2 linked regions of the Aquibium oceanicum genome follow. The protein of the gene in region 1 interacts with the protein of each later gene in a pairwise test. Links are inferred from orthologs where the notes say so. Each region holds a gene or a part of one and is shown on either strand. Other genes may lie near its edges.

What was found.
Region 2: the proteins of ybgC (region 1) and secA interact in binary tests that used the Escherichia coli proteins (3 or more experiments, as listed by UniProt). The link is inferred for Aquibium oceanicum from one-to-one orthologs.

What each region holds. Positions count from the first base shown.
Region 1 is NZ_CP018171.1:5,082,569-5,089,842, reverse strand. The notes cover bases 1,951-4,684. They hold ybgC (tol-pal system-associated acyl-CoA thioesterase), read left to right. Parts: upstream 1,951-2,952; coding sequence 2,953-3,417; downstream 3,418-4,684. Other genes in these bases: tolR (protein TolR), read left to right, coding at 4,362-4,684; tolQ (protein TolQ), read left to right, coding at 3,636-4,346; BSQ44_RS24930 (glycoside hydrolase family 5 protein), read right to left, coding at 1,951-2,923. In the rest of the region: BSQ44_RS27350 (pentapeptide repeat-containing protein), read left to right, coding at 1-1,483; more of BSQ44_RS24930, read right to left, coding at 1,601-1,950; more of tolR, read left to right, coding at 4,685-4,817; BSQ44_RS24910 (TonB family protein), read left to right, coding at 4,823-5,929; Tol-Pal system beta propeller repeat protein TolB, read left to right, coding at 6,044-7,274.
Region 2 is NZ_CP018171.1:4,716,765-4,724,767, forward strand. Bases 3,147-6,444 are described here. They hold secA (preprotein translocase subunit SecA), read left to right. Parts: upstream 3,147-3,508; coding sequence 3,509-6,244; downstream 6,245-6,444. Other genes in these bases: BSQ44_RS23005 (peptidylprolyl isomerase), read right to left, coding at 3,147-3,263; BSQ44_RS23015 (right-handed parallel beta-helix repeat-containing protein), read right to left, coding at 6,344-6,444. Also shown: BSQ44_RS22990 ((deoxy)nucleoside triphosphate pyrophosphohydrolase), read right to left, coding at 1-286; BSQ44_RS22995 (GNAT family N-acetyltransferase), read right to left, coding at 289-1,044; bifunctional glutamate N-acetyltransferase/amino-acid acetyltransferase ArgJ, read right to left, coding at 1,080-2,321; more of BSQ44_RS23005, read right to left, coding at 2,346-3,146; more of BSQ44_RS23015, read right to left, coding at 6,445-7,198; BSQ44_RS23020 (lipopolysaccharide biosynthesis protein), read left to right, coding at 7,395-8,003. UniProt on the Escherichia coli protein: Required for protein export, interacts with the SecYEG preprotein conducting channel.

The sequences.
Region 1 (7,274 bases):
GCTGCACGCTTTCACCTGGCTTCTCCTCGCGCTCGTCCCGGTCGTGGCTGCGCTGGTGGTGCTGGCCATCGGGGCGGCGTTCTCGCTGCTCCTCGTCGCGATCCGGGGCGGGCCGGCGGTCGCGACCGCCGAGGGGTCGGGCCTCACGAGCAGCGCGGCGGCGGCGGGCGTGCTGGTCGTGGCGATCCTCGGCGCGCCCTTCGTCATCTGGCGCGCGATCGTGGCGCAGAAGACGGTGAACGTGGCCGAACAAGGCATGATCACCGACCGCATCAACAAGGCGGTCGAGGGGCTGGGGGCGGAGAAGACTGTAAAGCAGGTGATCGAGACGCCACGCTACCGCAAGGGCGACGACGGAGGATGGCTGCGCGACGCCGAGGGGCGGCTGGTGGTCGACAAGGGGCCGGACGGGGCGGACCTCGTCGACCGCGAGACGGTCGAGCGCACGCGCCCCAACCTGGAGGTTCGCATCGGCGCCATCTACGCGCTGGAGCGGATCGCGCAGGACAGCCTGCGCGACCATATCCAGATCATGGAGATCCTCTGCGCCTACATCCGCGAGAACGCGCCTGCGTCGCAGGCGCCGGTGCTGCCGGAACCGCCGGAGTTCGACCTCGGGGACATCGACGGGTCGATGAAGGCGCTCGAAACCTGGAAGGAAGAACTCCGCCAGGCGTTAGCCATTCGCGGCGCGGATGACGGTCCGGTCCGGCCCCGCGAGGACATCCAGGTGGCGCTCACCGTCATCGGCCGACGCGGCCAACGGCAGCGGGCGCGCGAAAGCGGCGGCGCACCGGCATACGAAGAAGCCGTCGGGGCGTATCCGCCATATCCGCTCAGCGAGGACGCCGCAGCCATCGAGAAATGGCGAGAGGACAATGCGGGCTGGCGAACAAAGCTGTATGCCTGGCGCGATGTCGCGCGCCCCTACCGGCTCGACCTGCGCGGGACCAACCTTGCGGGCGCCGATCTGTCGAAGGGATGGTTCGACCACGCGAACTTCGCGGAATCGCGACTGGAGGGCGCGAATCTTATAATGGCGGGGCTCAATGGCGCGAACCTCTCAGGGGCGGGGCTCAATGGCGCGGACCTCACATGGGCGGGGCTCAATGACGCGAACCTCTCAGGGGCGGGGCTCAATGGCGCGAACCTCTCAGGGGCGGGGATTAATGGCGCGTACCTCATAGGGGCGGGGCTCAATGGCGCGAACCTCTCAGGGGCGGGGGTCGACAGGTCGACATCCTTCACGAACGCAAAGGCGTCAAAAGCGACCGTGAAGGATGTCGACCTGTCGGAGGTGGCGCTGTCAAGGGAGCAGATCGTCGCGATGTTCGGAGACGCCAGCGTTAACCTGCCCGGCGGTGTCACGCCGGAGCACCCCGACTGGCCGGCGCACTGGCCAAAGGAGGTGCTCGAATGGGAAGAGTTTGTCGCGCGCTGGCAGGCATGGATATCCCAAGATGACGCGGGGGAGGGTAAGTAGCGCCGGTGTCGGTCCGGAGATAGGTTACCTCGTTCGGCAACTCCTAGGGTACGGAACGGGAGAGGGATGCGAGCCGAGTTAAGTAAACTGGTCCCCTCTCACAGTGCGCGTTCGCCGTTACGGCAGCCCGCGCACCACCCCCAGCACATCCCCCTCCGCCGGTCGGCCCTCGAACTCCTCCACCACGCCGAACGCGCCGCCATAGCCCCACATGGACCATGCGAAGCCATGCTTCTCGGCAAGCGCGATCATGTCGCGGTGATAGGCGGCGCGCCATTTGGCTGGCATGACGAAGTCGTTCTGCCATTCCTGGCGGATCATGCCGAATTCGCCCAGGATGACGTTCTTTGGATCGATGCCGTGTTGGGCGGCCCAGGCGGCGGCGGTGTCGAAGGGTTCGGCCATGGCGGCCTCCAGTTCCTCCCGCGTATCGATGGCCGCGATCTGTTCGTCGAGATAGGCGAGCATGCCGGACTGGCGCAGCCATGGCGCCTCCGCGCGAATTTTCGCACGCGCCTGCTCGACCGCCGCGTCGAGTTCGGCGCGCGGCACGGCATGGGGCGGGTAGGGGATGCCGGTGACGTAGCGGATGAAGTCGCCGGACCAGGTCGCGCCCTGATGCGTCAGGAGGAACGGCGCGTAGGTGTGGAAGGACCAGATGACGTTGTCATCGGGGATCTGCGCCGGGTCGATGACGGCAAGCCCTTCCGCCGTGCCCCAGCAGGCGCCTGTCAGCACCAGGGTCAGCCGCGTGGCCGAAGCGCGCGCGGCGGCGTAGAGGCGTTGCAGCCGCTCGGGCCAGGCGGCGTCGCCCGGGCCGCATTCGGCCACGGGCTCGTTCATCAGTTCCAGCGCGACGCGTTCGGGATCCTCGGCCTTCAGCGTGCTTGCCATCCGCCGCACCACGTCGAGGTAGCGGTCGAACAGCGCCGGATCGTCCATGACCTGGCCCATGCCGACCGATCCGCCTGAACCGGTCGGGAAGAGGTGCAGGTCGACGATGGCCTTCAGCCCCGCGCCTTCCACCAGGCGCACGGCGTCGAGCACCTCGCCGTAGAGCCGGTCGTGGAACCGCGCAGAACGGTCAGACAGGAAGGGGCGCGGATCGATCGGGATGCGCACGAAGTCCAAGCCGTCGGCTTTCAATCCTTCGAGGCCGACGGCGTCGAGCGTGCGGCGCCATTCCGGGAAGGGCAGGAGCACGCCGTCCTCGCCCCAGCGGCTCTCGTCGGGCCAGGTGACCCAGATGTCGAGATTGATGCCGCGCTGGGCCTGGAAGGTCGCGGCCTGCGCGGGCAGAACGGTCAGCGCGACCGCGATCGCCAGCGCCCAGCGGGCCAGCCTCAGCGCAAGGGCGATCTGGCCCGTTCCCGGCCCGGCCTTGATCGAGGCGGGGCGAAATGCCATCGAGGTCGCAAGGTGCCGCATGCGGCGAGACATGGCAGAGCGAACCTCCGAAGGAAAGCGCGATGGCGGATCATGGTGAACGCGAGACCGGCCTGTCGGGCGAAATCACTGCGGACGGCCACCGGCTGTCGGCGCGCGTCTACTACGCCGACACGGATTTCTCCGGCTTCGTCTACCACGCGCGCTATCTCGAATTCCTGGAGCGGGGCAGGTCGGATTTCCTGCGGCTCTGCGGCGTCCACCATACCGAACTGGCGGCCGGCGCCGAGGGCGAAAAGATCGTCTGGGTGGTGCGGCGCATGGAGATCGATTTCCGCTCGCCCGCGAGAATGGACGACGTGCTGACCATCGAGACGCGGACCGAAAGCATTTCGGGGGCGCGCATCGTCATGGGCCAGCGCATCCTGCGCGACGGTACCGTGCTGATCGGGGCGAAGGTGGAGGCGGCGATCGTGGGCGAGGGCGGCAGGCCGCGGCGCTTTCCTAGGGAGTGGACCGCGGCATTCATGCCGGGCAGTGCCGGCTGAGCCGCGCCTCTGTTCCTAACGCCTCGTTAACCATAATCCTCCATGAATCGGATCGGTAGAATGCCGACGATGCCGCACGCCTTCGTTTCACCAAGATTCCTGCGGAAAAGGCCGCGATAGCGTCGGGAACGATGGCCGGAAAACCGTGCGGTTCCGGTCGAGCAGGGGCAAGTTGCGTGGGCGACCCGGCCGGCGGTTCACACTAGGACAGGACTTTCATGGAAACTCTCGCTCTCGCAGAGCCGTCCGCAAGCCTATCGGTATGGGCGCTCTTCTGGCAGGCCGGCTGGATCGTGAAGCTGGTCATGATCGGACTGCTCGGGGCGTCGATCTGGACCTGGGCGATCATCATCGACAAGATCATCGCCTATGGCCGCATGCGTCTGGCGCTCAACCGTTTCGAGCAGACCTTCTGGTCGGGGCAGTCGCTGGAAGAACTCTACCGCACGCTGTCGGAGCGCAACACCACGGGCATGGGCTCGATCTTCGTCGCTGCCATGCGCGAATGGAAGAAAAGCTTCGAGAAGGGCGCCCGCGCGCCGCTCGGGTTGCAGACGCGCATCGACAAGGCCATGGACCTCGCCCTGACGCGCGAGATGGAGCGGCTCGAGGGCCGGCTCGGCTTCCTCGCGACCATCGGATCGGCGGCGCCCTTCATCGGCCTGTTCGGCACAGTGGTCGGCATCATGACCTCCTTCCAGGCGATCGCCGGGTCGAAGTCGACCAGCCTCGCGGTCGTGGCGCCCGGCATCGCCGAGGCGCTGCTCGCCACTGCGATCGGCCTCCTGGCGGCCATTCCCGCGGTCGTGGCCTACAACAAGCTGTCGTCCGACGCCGGAAAGCTGGCGGTGCGGATGGAAGGCTTCGCCGACGAATTCTCGGCCATACTGTCGCGGCAGATCGATGAGAAGGTCGCTCAGCGCGCCTGAGGGAGAAAGTTTGCGATGGGCATGTCTGTAGGACAATCCGGCGGTCGGGGCACGCGCGGCCACAGGCGCCGGGGGCGGCACCACGGGCTGATATCCGAAATCAACGTCACGCCCTTCGTGGACGTGATGCTTGTGCTCCTGATCATCTTCATGGTGGCGGCGCCGCTGCTCACGGTCGGCGTTCCGATCGACCTGCCGGAGACGCAGGCCAAGGCGCTGAATGCCGACACGCAGCCGATCACCGTGTCGGTCAACGACAAGGGGCAGATCTACCTCCAGGAGACCGAGATACCGCTCGAGGAAATCGTGGCGAAGCTCGAGGCCATTTCCAAAACCGGCTACGAGGAGCGGATATACGTGCGCGGCGACAAGAGCGCCGACTACGGAACGGTGATGCGCGTGATGGCGCGCATCTCGGCGGCGGGGTTCCACAATCTCGGCCTCGTCACCCTGCAGGAGCAGGACAGCTAGCCGCGATGAAGGCCGGTCTCGTCACATCGACGATCCTGCATGCGGTGCTGCTCGGTGTCGGGCTGTTCTCGCTGTCGGCGCCGCGCGCCTTCGAGGTGATGGACGTCGAATCCTTCCCCGTCGAGATCGTGCCGATCGAGGAGATCAGCCAGGCGCAGGTCGGCGAGAGGGAAGCGCCCGCCGCCGAGGCGCCCGCGCCGGTGCCTACGACCCGTCCCGAGCCGGTGGAGAATGCCGAGCAGGTGGGCGACAACACGGTGGACACCCCCGCGCCGCCGACCCCAGATCCCAAGCCGCGTCCCGTCGAGACGGCCGCCTTGCCGGAGCCCGCGCCCGAACCCGCGCCGATCCCCGATCCCGTCCCGGAACCGGAACCGGCGAAGCCGGAGCCGAAGCCCGAACCCGTGCCGGCCACCGAGGTGACGCCGCAGCCCGAGCCGCCGCAGGAGGTCGAGCCCGACCCGGCGCCGGAACCGGAGCCGCAGCCGCAGCAGGAAGCCGAACCCGAACCGTCGCCGGAACCCGTTCCCGCCGAGGCCGAGGAAGCACAGGAAGCCGCGTTGCCCGAAAGCGCGCCGCGTCCCGAGGCGCGACCGAGGCCGCAGCCGGCGCAGGCGCAGACCGCCAAGACGCCCGAGCGCAAGGATGCCGAAGAGCCCGCCCAGAAGCAGGCCCAGGCGCCGGCGCAGGAAAAGAAGTCCGACGATCTTCTCCAGGACGTCGCCGCGCTCCTGAACAAGGACAAGGCCTCGGGTGGCGGCGCGAAGCGGTCGACCCAGGAGGCCGCGCTCGGCGGCAAGCGTAAGACCGGCGAGAAGCTATCGCAGAGCGAACTGGACGCGCTGCGAAACCAATTCTCCGGCTGCTGGAGCATACCGGCGGGAGCCGAAGGCGCGTCGGACCTGCGCGCCTCCATCCGGTTCAACGTCGCGCCCGGCGGACGCCTGGAAGGAATGCCGGAGGTCATCGCCTCCAGCGGCAACCGCCAGTTCGACGAGAGCGCGGTGCGCGCCGTCCAGAAATGCGACCAGAGAGGCTTTATCCTGCCGCAGGGCAAGGAGGACGTCTGGGCCGAGGTCGTGGTGAATTTCGACCCCACCGACATGTTCTGATCATGGTTCGCGGCTACCGGCAACACACGGATTTTCGCGGTTTTCTCCGCGCTACGGAATGAAGAAGGGCACGGCATGAAACCTCTCCTCAAACCTCTTCTGGTCGCTGCGGCCATGATCGCGGCCGTCTCGGGCGGGACGATCGTCCCGGCGCGGGCCCTGGTCGAGATCGACGTCAACAAGGGCGTGGTCGAGCCGCTGCCCATCGCGATCACCGACTTCCTGTCGGCCGACGCGCTCGGCGCCGAGATTTCGGGCATCGTCGCGGCCGACCTGCAGCGCTCGGGCCTGTTCGCGCCCATCGACCGGGCCGCCTTCATCGAGAAGATCTCCAATCCGGACGCCGCCCCGCGCTTCGAGGACTGGAAGGTCATCAACGCGCAGGCGCTGGTGACGGGACGCGTAAGCCAGGAGCCGGACGGCCGCATCCGCGCCGAGTACCGCCTGTGGGACACCTTCGCCGGGCAGCAGCTTTCGGGCGAGCAGTTCTTCGCCTCGCAGGCCAACAAGAGACGCATCGCGCACATCATCGCCGATGCGATCTACGAGCGGCTGACGGGCGAGAAGGGCTATTTCGACACGCGCATCGTCTTCATCGACGAATCCGGACCGAAGAACCAGCGCACCAAGCGGCTGGCCATCATGGACCAGGACGGCGCGAATGCCCGCTTCCTGTCCGACGGGCGGGCCATCTCGCTGACGCCGCGCTTCTCGCCGAACCGACAGGAAATCACCTACATGTCCTACGAGAGCGGCCAGCCGCAGGTCTACCTGCTGCAGCTCGAGACGGGGCAGCGCGAACTCGTCGGCAACTTCCCGGGCATGACCTTCGCGCCGCGCTTCTCGCCGGACGGCCAGAAGGTGATCATGAGCCTGCTGCGCGACGACGGAAACTCCAACATCTATACGCTCGACCTCAGGAGCCGCACCACGACGCGCCTGACGGATTCGACCGCCATCGACACCTCGCCGTCCTACTCGCCCGACGGAAGCCAGATCGTCTTCACCTCCGATCGTGGCGGGCGCGCGCAGATCTACGTCATGAACGCCGACGGCACGAACCAGCGGCGTATCTCCTTCGGCGAGGGAACCTACTCCACCCCGGTGTGGTCGCCGCGCGGCGACCTGATCGCTTTCACCAAGCAATCCGGCGGCGAGTTCCAGATCGGCGTCATGCGCACCGACGGATCGGGCGAGCGCATCCTTTCGTCCGGCTTCAGCCAGGAAGGCCCTACCTGGGCTCCGAACGGACGCGTCCTGATGTTCTTCAAGGAGCCGGCCGGCGCGGGCGGTCCGCGTCTCTACTCGGTGGACCTGACCGGCCGCAACGAGCAGCCGATTCAGA
Region 2 (8,003 bases), 370 kb from region 1 along the record:
ACTTCCTGCACACGAAGAGCGGCATCAGCAGGTGGAAGTTTTCGTAGGCGTGGCTGGCGAAGGTGAGCGGCGCCAGGCACGGCTCGCGCGTGACGATGCCGAGTTCTTCCTTCAGCTCCCGTACGACGGTCTCCTCCGGGCTCTCACCCGTTTCGACCTTGCCGCCCGGGAACTCCCACAGACCGGCGAGCGCCTTGCCTTCGGGCCGCTGCGCCAGGAGCACCCGGCCGTCGGCGTCGACCAGGGCGCAGGCGGCAACGAGGAGAATCGGGCGTTGCGCCGTCACGGTCAGGTTCCGGCCCTGCGGCGGTAGTGGTAGCGGTAGGCTTCGCTAAAGCCGATCGAGCGGTAGAGGCTGGTCGCCGGATCGTTGTCCGCCTCAACCTGGAGCCAGGCCTCGCGCGCGCCCCTGAGCCGCGCCCATTTCAGCGCAGCGAGCACGATGCGCCGGCCGTGGCCGCCGCCGCGCACCGCAGAGGCGGTCGCCACCTCGAACAGCCCGGCGAGATCGCCGTCGTGGACGCAGATGGCGGTTGCGACGGGCTTGCCCTCCGCCTCCATGACGAAGAGACCGGTCTCGGGCTCGATCGAGCCGATGAGTTCGGAGAGCCCCGGCCTGTGGGCCGGCTTCGTGCCGTGGACTTCGAGTGCCGAGCCGACGAAGCGGCCGACGTCCTTGAGCGGGATCTGGTCGAGCACGCCTTCCAGCGGAAGGCGGTCGAGCGGACAATGCATGACGATGGAATCGGCGAAGGAAACCCAGCCTTCGCGGTCGAGATGGAGCGACAGGGTACCGCCCGCAAGCGGGGATATCCGGAAGGTGACGGGACGCCCGTAGGCGTCGAACCGCCGCGCCGCCCGCTCGATGCGCTCGCCGATGTTGAGGCTGTCGGCGGGATCGAGCGGATTGACCGAATTCAGGCGCTTGGCGGGGAGACCGGCGGTAAGGCGGATCGCCCAGGTGCCGTCATAGATGACCGACGAGGCCGGCCATGCGCGAAAGCCGGCCGCTTCGTACCGCCTTACGGTTGAAAGTTCCGGCATGCTGCCGCCGAGTCCCGTCCTCAACATCCGCCTCGTCAGCTTCGGTAGTCGCCGTTGATGGCAACATATTCCTTGGTCAGGTCGCAGGTCCAGACCGTGGCCTTGCCTTGCCCGATGCCGAGTTCGACTCCGATCCTGATGCGGTCGCCCTTCATGTATTCGGAAACCGCCTCTTCCGAATAGGACGGATCGCGTTCGCCCTCGTGGGCGACACGGTGGTCGCCGAAGGAGATCGACAGGAGATCCCGCTCGGCCGGCTCGCCGGCCTTGCCGACCGCCATGACGACGCGCCCCCAGTTGGCGTCCTCGCCGGCGACGGCGGTCTTGACGAGCGGGGAGTTGGCGATCGACAGCGCGATGCGCTTTGCCGAACGCGACGACTTCGCGCCCGCGACGCTGATCTCGATCTCCTTGCGCGCGCCTTCCCCGTCGCGCACCACCTGCAGGGCAAGATCCTTCAGAAGGCGGTTCAGCGCCCGCTTGAACGGGACGAGTTGCGGATCGTCGAGCGCCGTGATCGACGGAGCGCCGCGCCGGGCGGCGGCGCCGGTGGCGAAGATGAGCAGCGTGTCGCTGGTCGAGGTGTCGCTGTCGACCGTCACCGCGTTGAAACTGCGGTTGGCGCCGCGGGTCAAAAGGTCCTTGAGAACCGGCGCGGCGATCGGTGCGTCGGTGGCGACGAAGGAAAGCATGGTCGCCATGTCGGGCGCGATCATGCCCGCGCCCTTGGCGATGCCGTTGATGGTGACCTCGACATCACCGAGCGCCACCTTCGCGGTGGCGTATTTCGGGTAGGTGTCGGTGGTCATGATCGCCTTGCCGGCGTCGGCCCACCGGTCGGGCGAGGCGTCGGCGGCGAGGCTTTCCAGCAGGTGCGAGAACTTGCCCGCGTCGAGCGGTTCGCCGATGACGCCGGTAGAGGCGAGGTAGACCTCGTTCTCACCGCATCCGGCAGCCGCGGCGGCGGCCTTTGCCGTCGCGGCCGTGGCCGTCTTGCCCTTCTTTCCGGTGAAGGCGTTGGCGTTGCCGGAATTGACGACGAGGATGCGCCCCTTGCCGCCGGCCAGGTTCTCACGGCAGAAATCGACCGGCGCGGAGGGGCACTTCGAGCGCGTGAGCACGCCGGCGACCGACGTGCCCTCGTCGAAGGCCATGACGAGGAGGTCGGTGCGTCCCTTGTACTTGATGCCGGCCTCGGCCGTGGCGATCCTGACGCCGTCGACCGGCGGCAGGGTGACGAATTTCTTCGGAGCGAGCGGAGAGACGGAGCTGGACATGGGCGTCGGTCCGGGCGTCGCGAACTACTGCGCCGCGTCGATCTTGCCGACCGCCTCCTTGAGCGCGGGGTCCTTGACGTCGATCTCGGCCGCCGAGCGAGCGGACTGAACCATCTCGAAGTACTTTTCGCGGAACAGCAGCGAGCGGACCTGGTCCTTCACCTGATCGAAGGCCGGAGGCTGCTGCGTGCGCTTGTCTTCCACCTTGATAACGTGGAAGCCGAAGTCGGTCTCGACCGGCTCCTTCGAGTACTCCCCGACCTCGAGGGCAAAGGCAGCCTTCTCGAAGGCAGGCACCATCTGCCCAGGGCCGAAATAGCCGAGGTCGCCGCCCTGCGGCGCCGCGCCGTCGGTGGACTTCTCCTTGGCGATCGCCTCGAAGTCGCCGCCGCCCTCGAGCTGCGCGATGATCGCCTCGGCTTCTTCCTTGGTCTTGACGAGGATGTGCCGGGCGCGGATCTCGTTGGTCGGCGGGGTCGCGGCGACTTCCTTGTCGTAGCGCGCACGGACCGCCTCGTCCGTCACCTCGGCGGCGACCTTCTGCTCGACGAAGGCGCTGTGCAGGGCGCGTTCGCGCAGGAACGCCATGCGCTGCTTGAACGCCTCGTTCTCTCCCAGTCCGGCGTCGGCCGCCTGCTGGGCGAGAAGCCGGATCTCGATGACCGCCGACAGCGCAGCCGCCCGCTTCTGCTCGGCCGGCAGCTGTGCGAACTGCTCGCCCAGGTCGTTGAGCGCCATATCGAGTTCGCCCTCCGTGACGTCGGCGCCGTTGACGGTCGCGATCACGGTGTCGGGCGACGGGGTCTCGGGTGCCGCCGCGGCCGGGGTCTCCTGGGCCGGGGCAGTGCTGTCCTGCGCGAGCGCGCCGAGCGGCGCTGCGACGGACAAGCCCGCGGCCAACGCACATGCGGACAGGAGACGAAGGTCGAAAGGCACACGCATGGAGTTTCTCCAGATGGAAATGACGAAGGCGCAGCCTGTCGCGCCCGAATGAGGCGGAAATTGGCGGCCCGGGCCGCTCGCGGTCAGCGTTGACATCGCTTTCGCCCCCTCTTATCTGTCCTTCGTCCCTGCGTCCAGAACCGTTTCCGGGCGCTTTTTTGATTGTGGATCTGCCCTAAACTCCATACCAGGCACGGTCCTGCCGGTTCCGGCCGGAAGATGTTTCTGTTCGAAAGGACCAGCTGATGGTCAGTCTCGGTGCTCTCGCCCGCAAGGTATTCGGCTCCTCCAACGATCGCCGGATCAAGGGACTTCGTCCCCGGGTGGAGGCGATCAACGCGCTCGAAGCGGAGATGACGGCGCTGTCCGACGAGGCGCTGAAGGGCAAGACGGCCGAGTTCCGCGCCCAGATCGCCGAAGGGCGGTCGCTCGACGATCTCCTGGTGCCCGCATTCGCCGTCGCACGCGAGGCGGCGCGCAGGGCGCTGGGGCTGCGGCCCTTCGACGTCCAGCTCATCGGCGGCATGGTCTTGCACGACGGCGGCATCGCCGAGATGCGCACCGGCGAGGGCAAGACCCTGGTGGCGACGCTTCCGGTCTACCTGAACGCGCTGGGCGGCAAGGGCGTGCATGTCGTCACCGTGAACGACTATCTCGCCACCCGTGACTCCGAATGGATGGGCCGCGTCTATTCCTTCCTGGGGCTTACCACCGGCGTCATCGTGCATGGCATGTCGGACGAGCAGCGCAAGGCCGCCTATGGCTGCGACGTGACCTACGGGACCAACAACGAGCTCGGTTTCGACTACCTGCGCGACAACATGAAGTACGAGCGCGCCCAGATGGTGCAGCGCGGTCACAATTACGCGATCGTCGACGAGGTGGACTCGATCCTGATCGACGAGGCGCGCACGCCGCTGATCATCTCCGGGCCGCTCGAGGACCGCTCCGACCTCTACAACCAGATCGACACGTTCATCCCGCTGCTCAGCGATCCAGACTTCGAGGTCGACGAGAAGCAGCGCACGGCGACCTTCACCGAGGAAGGCACCGAGAAGCTGGAGAACCTCCTGCGCGACGCCGGGCTGCTCAAGGGCGCGTCGCTCTACGACGTCGAGAACGTTTCGATCGTCCACCACGTCAACAACGCGCTGAAGGCGCACCGGCTGTTCCAGCGCGATAAAGACTACATCGTCCGCAACGGCGAGATCGTCATCATCGACGAGTTCACCGGGCGCATGATGCCCGGCCGCCGCTATTCCGAGGGCCTGCACCAGGCGCTGGAGGCCAAGGAGCACGTCAAGGTCCAGCCCGAAAACCAGACGCTGGCCTCGATCACCTTCCAGAACTACTTCCGCATGTATTCCAAGCTGGCCGGCATGACCGGCACGGCCTCGACGGAAGCGGAGGAGTTCGGCAACATCTACGGGCTCGGCGTCTCCGAGATCCCCACCAACCTTCCCGTGGCGCGCCTGGACGAGGACGACGAGGTCTACCGCACCGTCGAGGAGAAGTTCCGCGCCATCGCCCGCGAGATCAAGGACGCCCATTCCCGGGGCCAGCCGATCCTGGTGGGCACCACGTCGATCGAGAAATCCGAACTGCTCGCCGAGCGGCTGCGCAAGGAAGGGGTGTCGACCTTCGAGATCCTGAACGCCCGCCACCACGAGCGCGAGGCGCAGATCGTCGCCCAGGCCGGCAAGCCGGGCGCCATAACCATCGCCACCAACATGGCCGGACGCGGCACCGACATCCAGCTCGGCGGCAATGCCGACATGCGCATCGCCCAGGAACTGGCCGACATGCCCGAGGGCGCCGAGCGCGCTGCGAAGGAACAGGCGATCCGCGACGACGTGCAGCGGCTGAAGGCCGAGTCGCTCGCCGCCGGCGGGCTCTACGTGCTGGCGACCGAACGCCACGAATCGCGGCGCATCGACAACCAGCTGCGCGGCCGCTCCGGCCGCCAGGGCGATCCCGGCCGGTCGAAGTTCTTCCTGTCGCTACAGGACGACCTGATGCGCATCTTCGGCTCCGACCGGATGGACGGCATGCTGCAGAAGCTCGGCCTCAAGGAAGACGAGGCCATCATCCATCCCTGGATCAACAAGGCGCTGGAGAAGGCTCAGAAGAAGGTCGAGGCGCGCAACTTCGACATCCGCAAGAACCTGCTCAAGTACGACGACGTGATGAACGACCAGCGCAAGGTCGTGTTCGAGCAGCGCAAGGACCTGATGGACGGGGAGAACCTCTCCGAGACCGTCGGCGAGATGCGCCAGGACGTCATCGACGACCTGGTGGCCAAGCACATCCCCGAAAACGCCTATGCCGAGCAGTGGGACGTCGCCGGCCTGAAGGAAGGCGTGCGCTCCTTCCTCAACCTCGACCTGCCGGTCGAGGAGTGGGCGCAGGAGGAAGGCATCGCCGAAGAGGCGATCCACGAGCGCATCACGGCCGCCGCCAACGCGGCGGCGAGCGAGCGGGCCGAGCGCTTCGGCGGCGACGTCATGGTCTATGTCGAGAAATCGATCCTGCTGCAGACGCTCGACCATCTGTGGCGCGAGCACCTGGTCAACCTCGACCACCTGCGCTCGGTGGTCGGTTTCCGCGGCTACGCCCAGCGCGATCCGCTGAACGAGTACAAATCGGAAGCCTTCGAGCTGTTCCAGGCGATGCTGGGCAACCTGCGCCAGGCGGTTACGGCACAGCTGATGCGCGTCGAACTGGTGCGCGAGGCGGCCGACGCCCCTCCCCCGCAGGTCCCGCAGGGCGAAGGCCACCACACGGACGCGACGACCGGCGAGGACGAGTTCGACGAGGCCGGAGACACGGCGATGCTGGTGCGCCAGGAGTCCAACCGCATCGTGCCGGCCGAGCAGCGCGATCCCAACGATCCCTCGACCTGGGGCAAGGTCGGCCGCAACGAGGCCTGCCCCTGCGGCTCGGGCAAGAAGTACAAGCACTGCCACGGTACCTTCGCCTGAGGCGAGGCGCTCCCGCCGCGCCCTTCGATCCGGTTCCCCGTACAGCAGCCACCCATAGGCGCTGGTAGCGTTGGGCGTCCGTGTTCGCTGGCGAATGTCTCAGTGGAACTGGTTGTTCACGCTGAAGTCGCAGCCCGACTGCCCATATTGATAGCCGCGCGTGGAGTTGTCGTAGCAGTCGAATCCGTCGACAAGCTCGGATTCGTAGAAGCCGATCGAAGTATAGTTACTGACCAGATTGAGCAGACGATTGCCGGCCACGGTAATGGCGGTGGTATCCCTCGCATGGATTCCGAAATTGCCCCCATAAGCCGCGCCTACATCAAGAATAGTGTTGTCGGATATTTCCACCATCGAGCTGCCGTTCACCGACACGCCGCGAGCTTGGCTCGTCCCGAGGACGTAGCTGATCAGGTTGCCGCGAACGACGGCCCGGCTGGAATCCTTGAGCAAGATACCTATCGCGGTATTGTTCACCAGCGATGCCAATCCGGTGTTCGTGACCAGATTGTTGCGGACGATCCCGTTCGTGCCACCGACTTCGATGCCCGTCTGTGTGTTGCCCTCGATCCGCAGGTCCTCGAGGACATACCCCGTCGAGTCCGTGGTGCCGTCGATGACGATCCCGCGCCGGAACCCCTGGACCGTGCCGTTTCGCAGAGTGATGTTGCGCCTGTTGGTGGCCGCTATGCCCACCGCCTGTGTGTTCGCGCCGGCCGTGAACCCGCCCAGCTTGCGGCCATTCATGTCGATGGTGACGTTGCTGGCGTTGATCTGGATGATGTTTCCGGAGGCAACAGAGGACGTCAGGTCCTTCTTGAAACAATAGATCCCCTGCGCCTTTATCGTGACGGGGACCGAGGTGATCTCGGTACAGAGGGTCGTTTCCGCCGTGGCAGAGCCACACCAGATGGATGTCAATACTGCAAGGCCTGCTGCATATGCATACCGCATGTTCGTGTTTCCGGGGGCGCGACGCACGTTCTGGCTCAGCCCGCCCTCGCTAAACTAGCTTGCTGAAACCTGTTCTTGTCAATCGGCTTGCTGAACCGGCGTGCCGTAGCCGCGCGGCAAGGTCCGCCGAACCGTTTCTTAAACTGTCCCTGCTATCGCTCGACCAAGCACTCGCATGGTTTGGAGTACGGGTAGCGTGCGTTTTTCCGCGGCAACGACAGCCGAGAGACTGCTGCCGGAGCGACTGGCTTCGGCGGTGCAGCCCTGGCTGCGCCATGCAGACGAGCTGTTCCTGGCCACCGACGAGCGCGGCGAAGCCGGCCGCATGTCGGTGATCGCCTTCGCCATCCGCATCGTCAACGCGGCCATCGCCTTCATCAGCCAGGTGCTTCTCGCCCGCTGGATGGGTTCGTTCGAGTACGGCATCTTCGTGCTGGTCTGGGTGACGATGATCATCCTCGGCAACCTCGCCTGCTTCGGCTTCCACACCTCCGTGATCCGCTTCATCCCCGAATACCGGGAGCGCGGCATGTGGGCGGAAATGCGCGGCATCCTGTTCGCCAGCCGGGTCTTCACGCTGCTGTCGTCGACGGCGGTGGCCGGGGTGGGACTGGCGGGGCTGTGGTGGTTTTCCCCGTCGCTCGAAAGCTACTACGTCGTGCCGTTCTATCTCGGCCTGATCTGCCTGCCGATGATCACCCTGTCCGATACCCTGCAGGGCATCTCGCGCGCCAACGCCTGGGCGCTGTCGGCGCTCTCGCCGACCTATCTCGTCCGTCCGATCCTGATCCTGCTGTTCATGGCG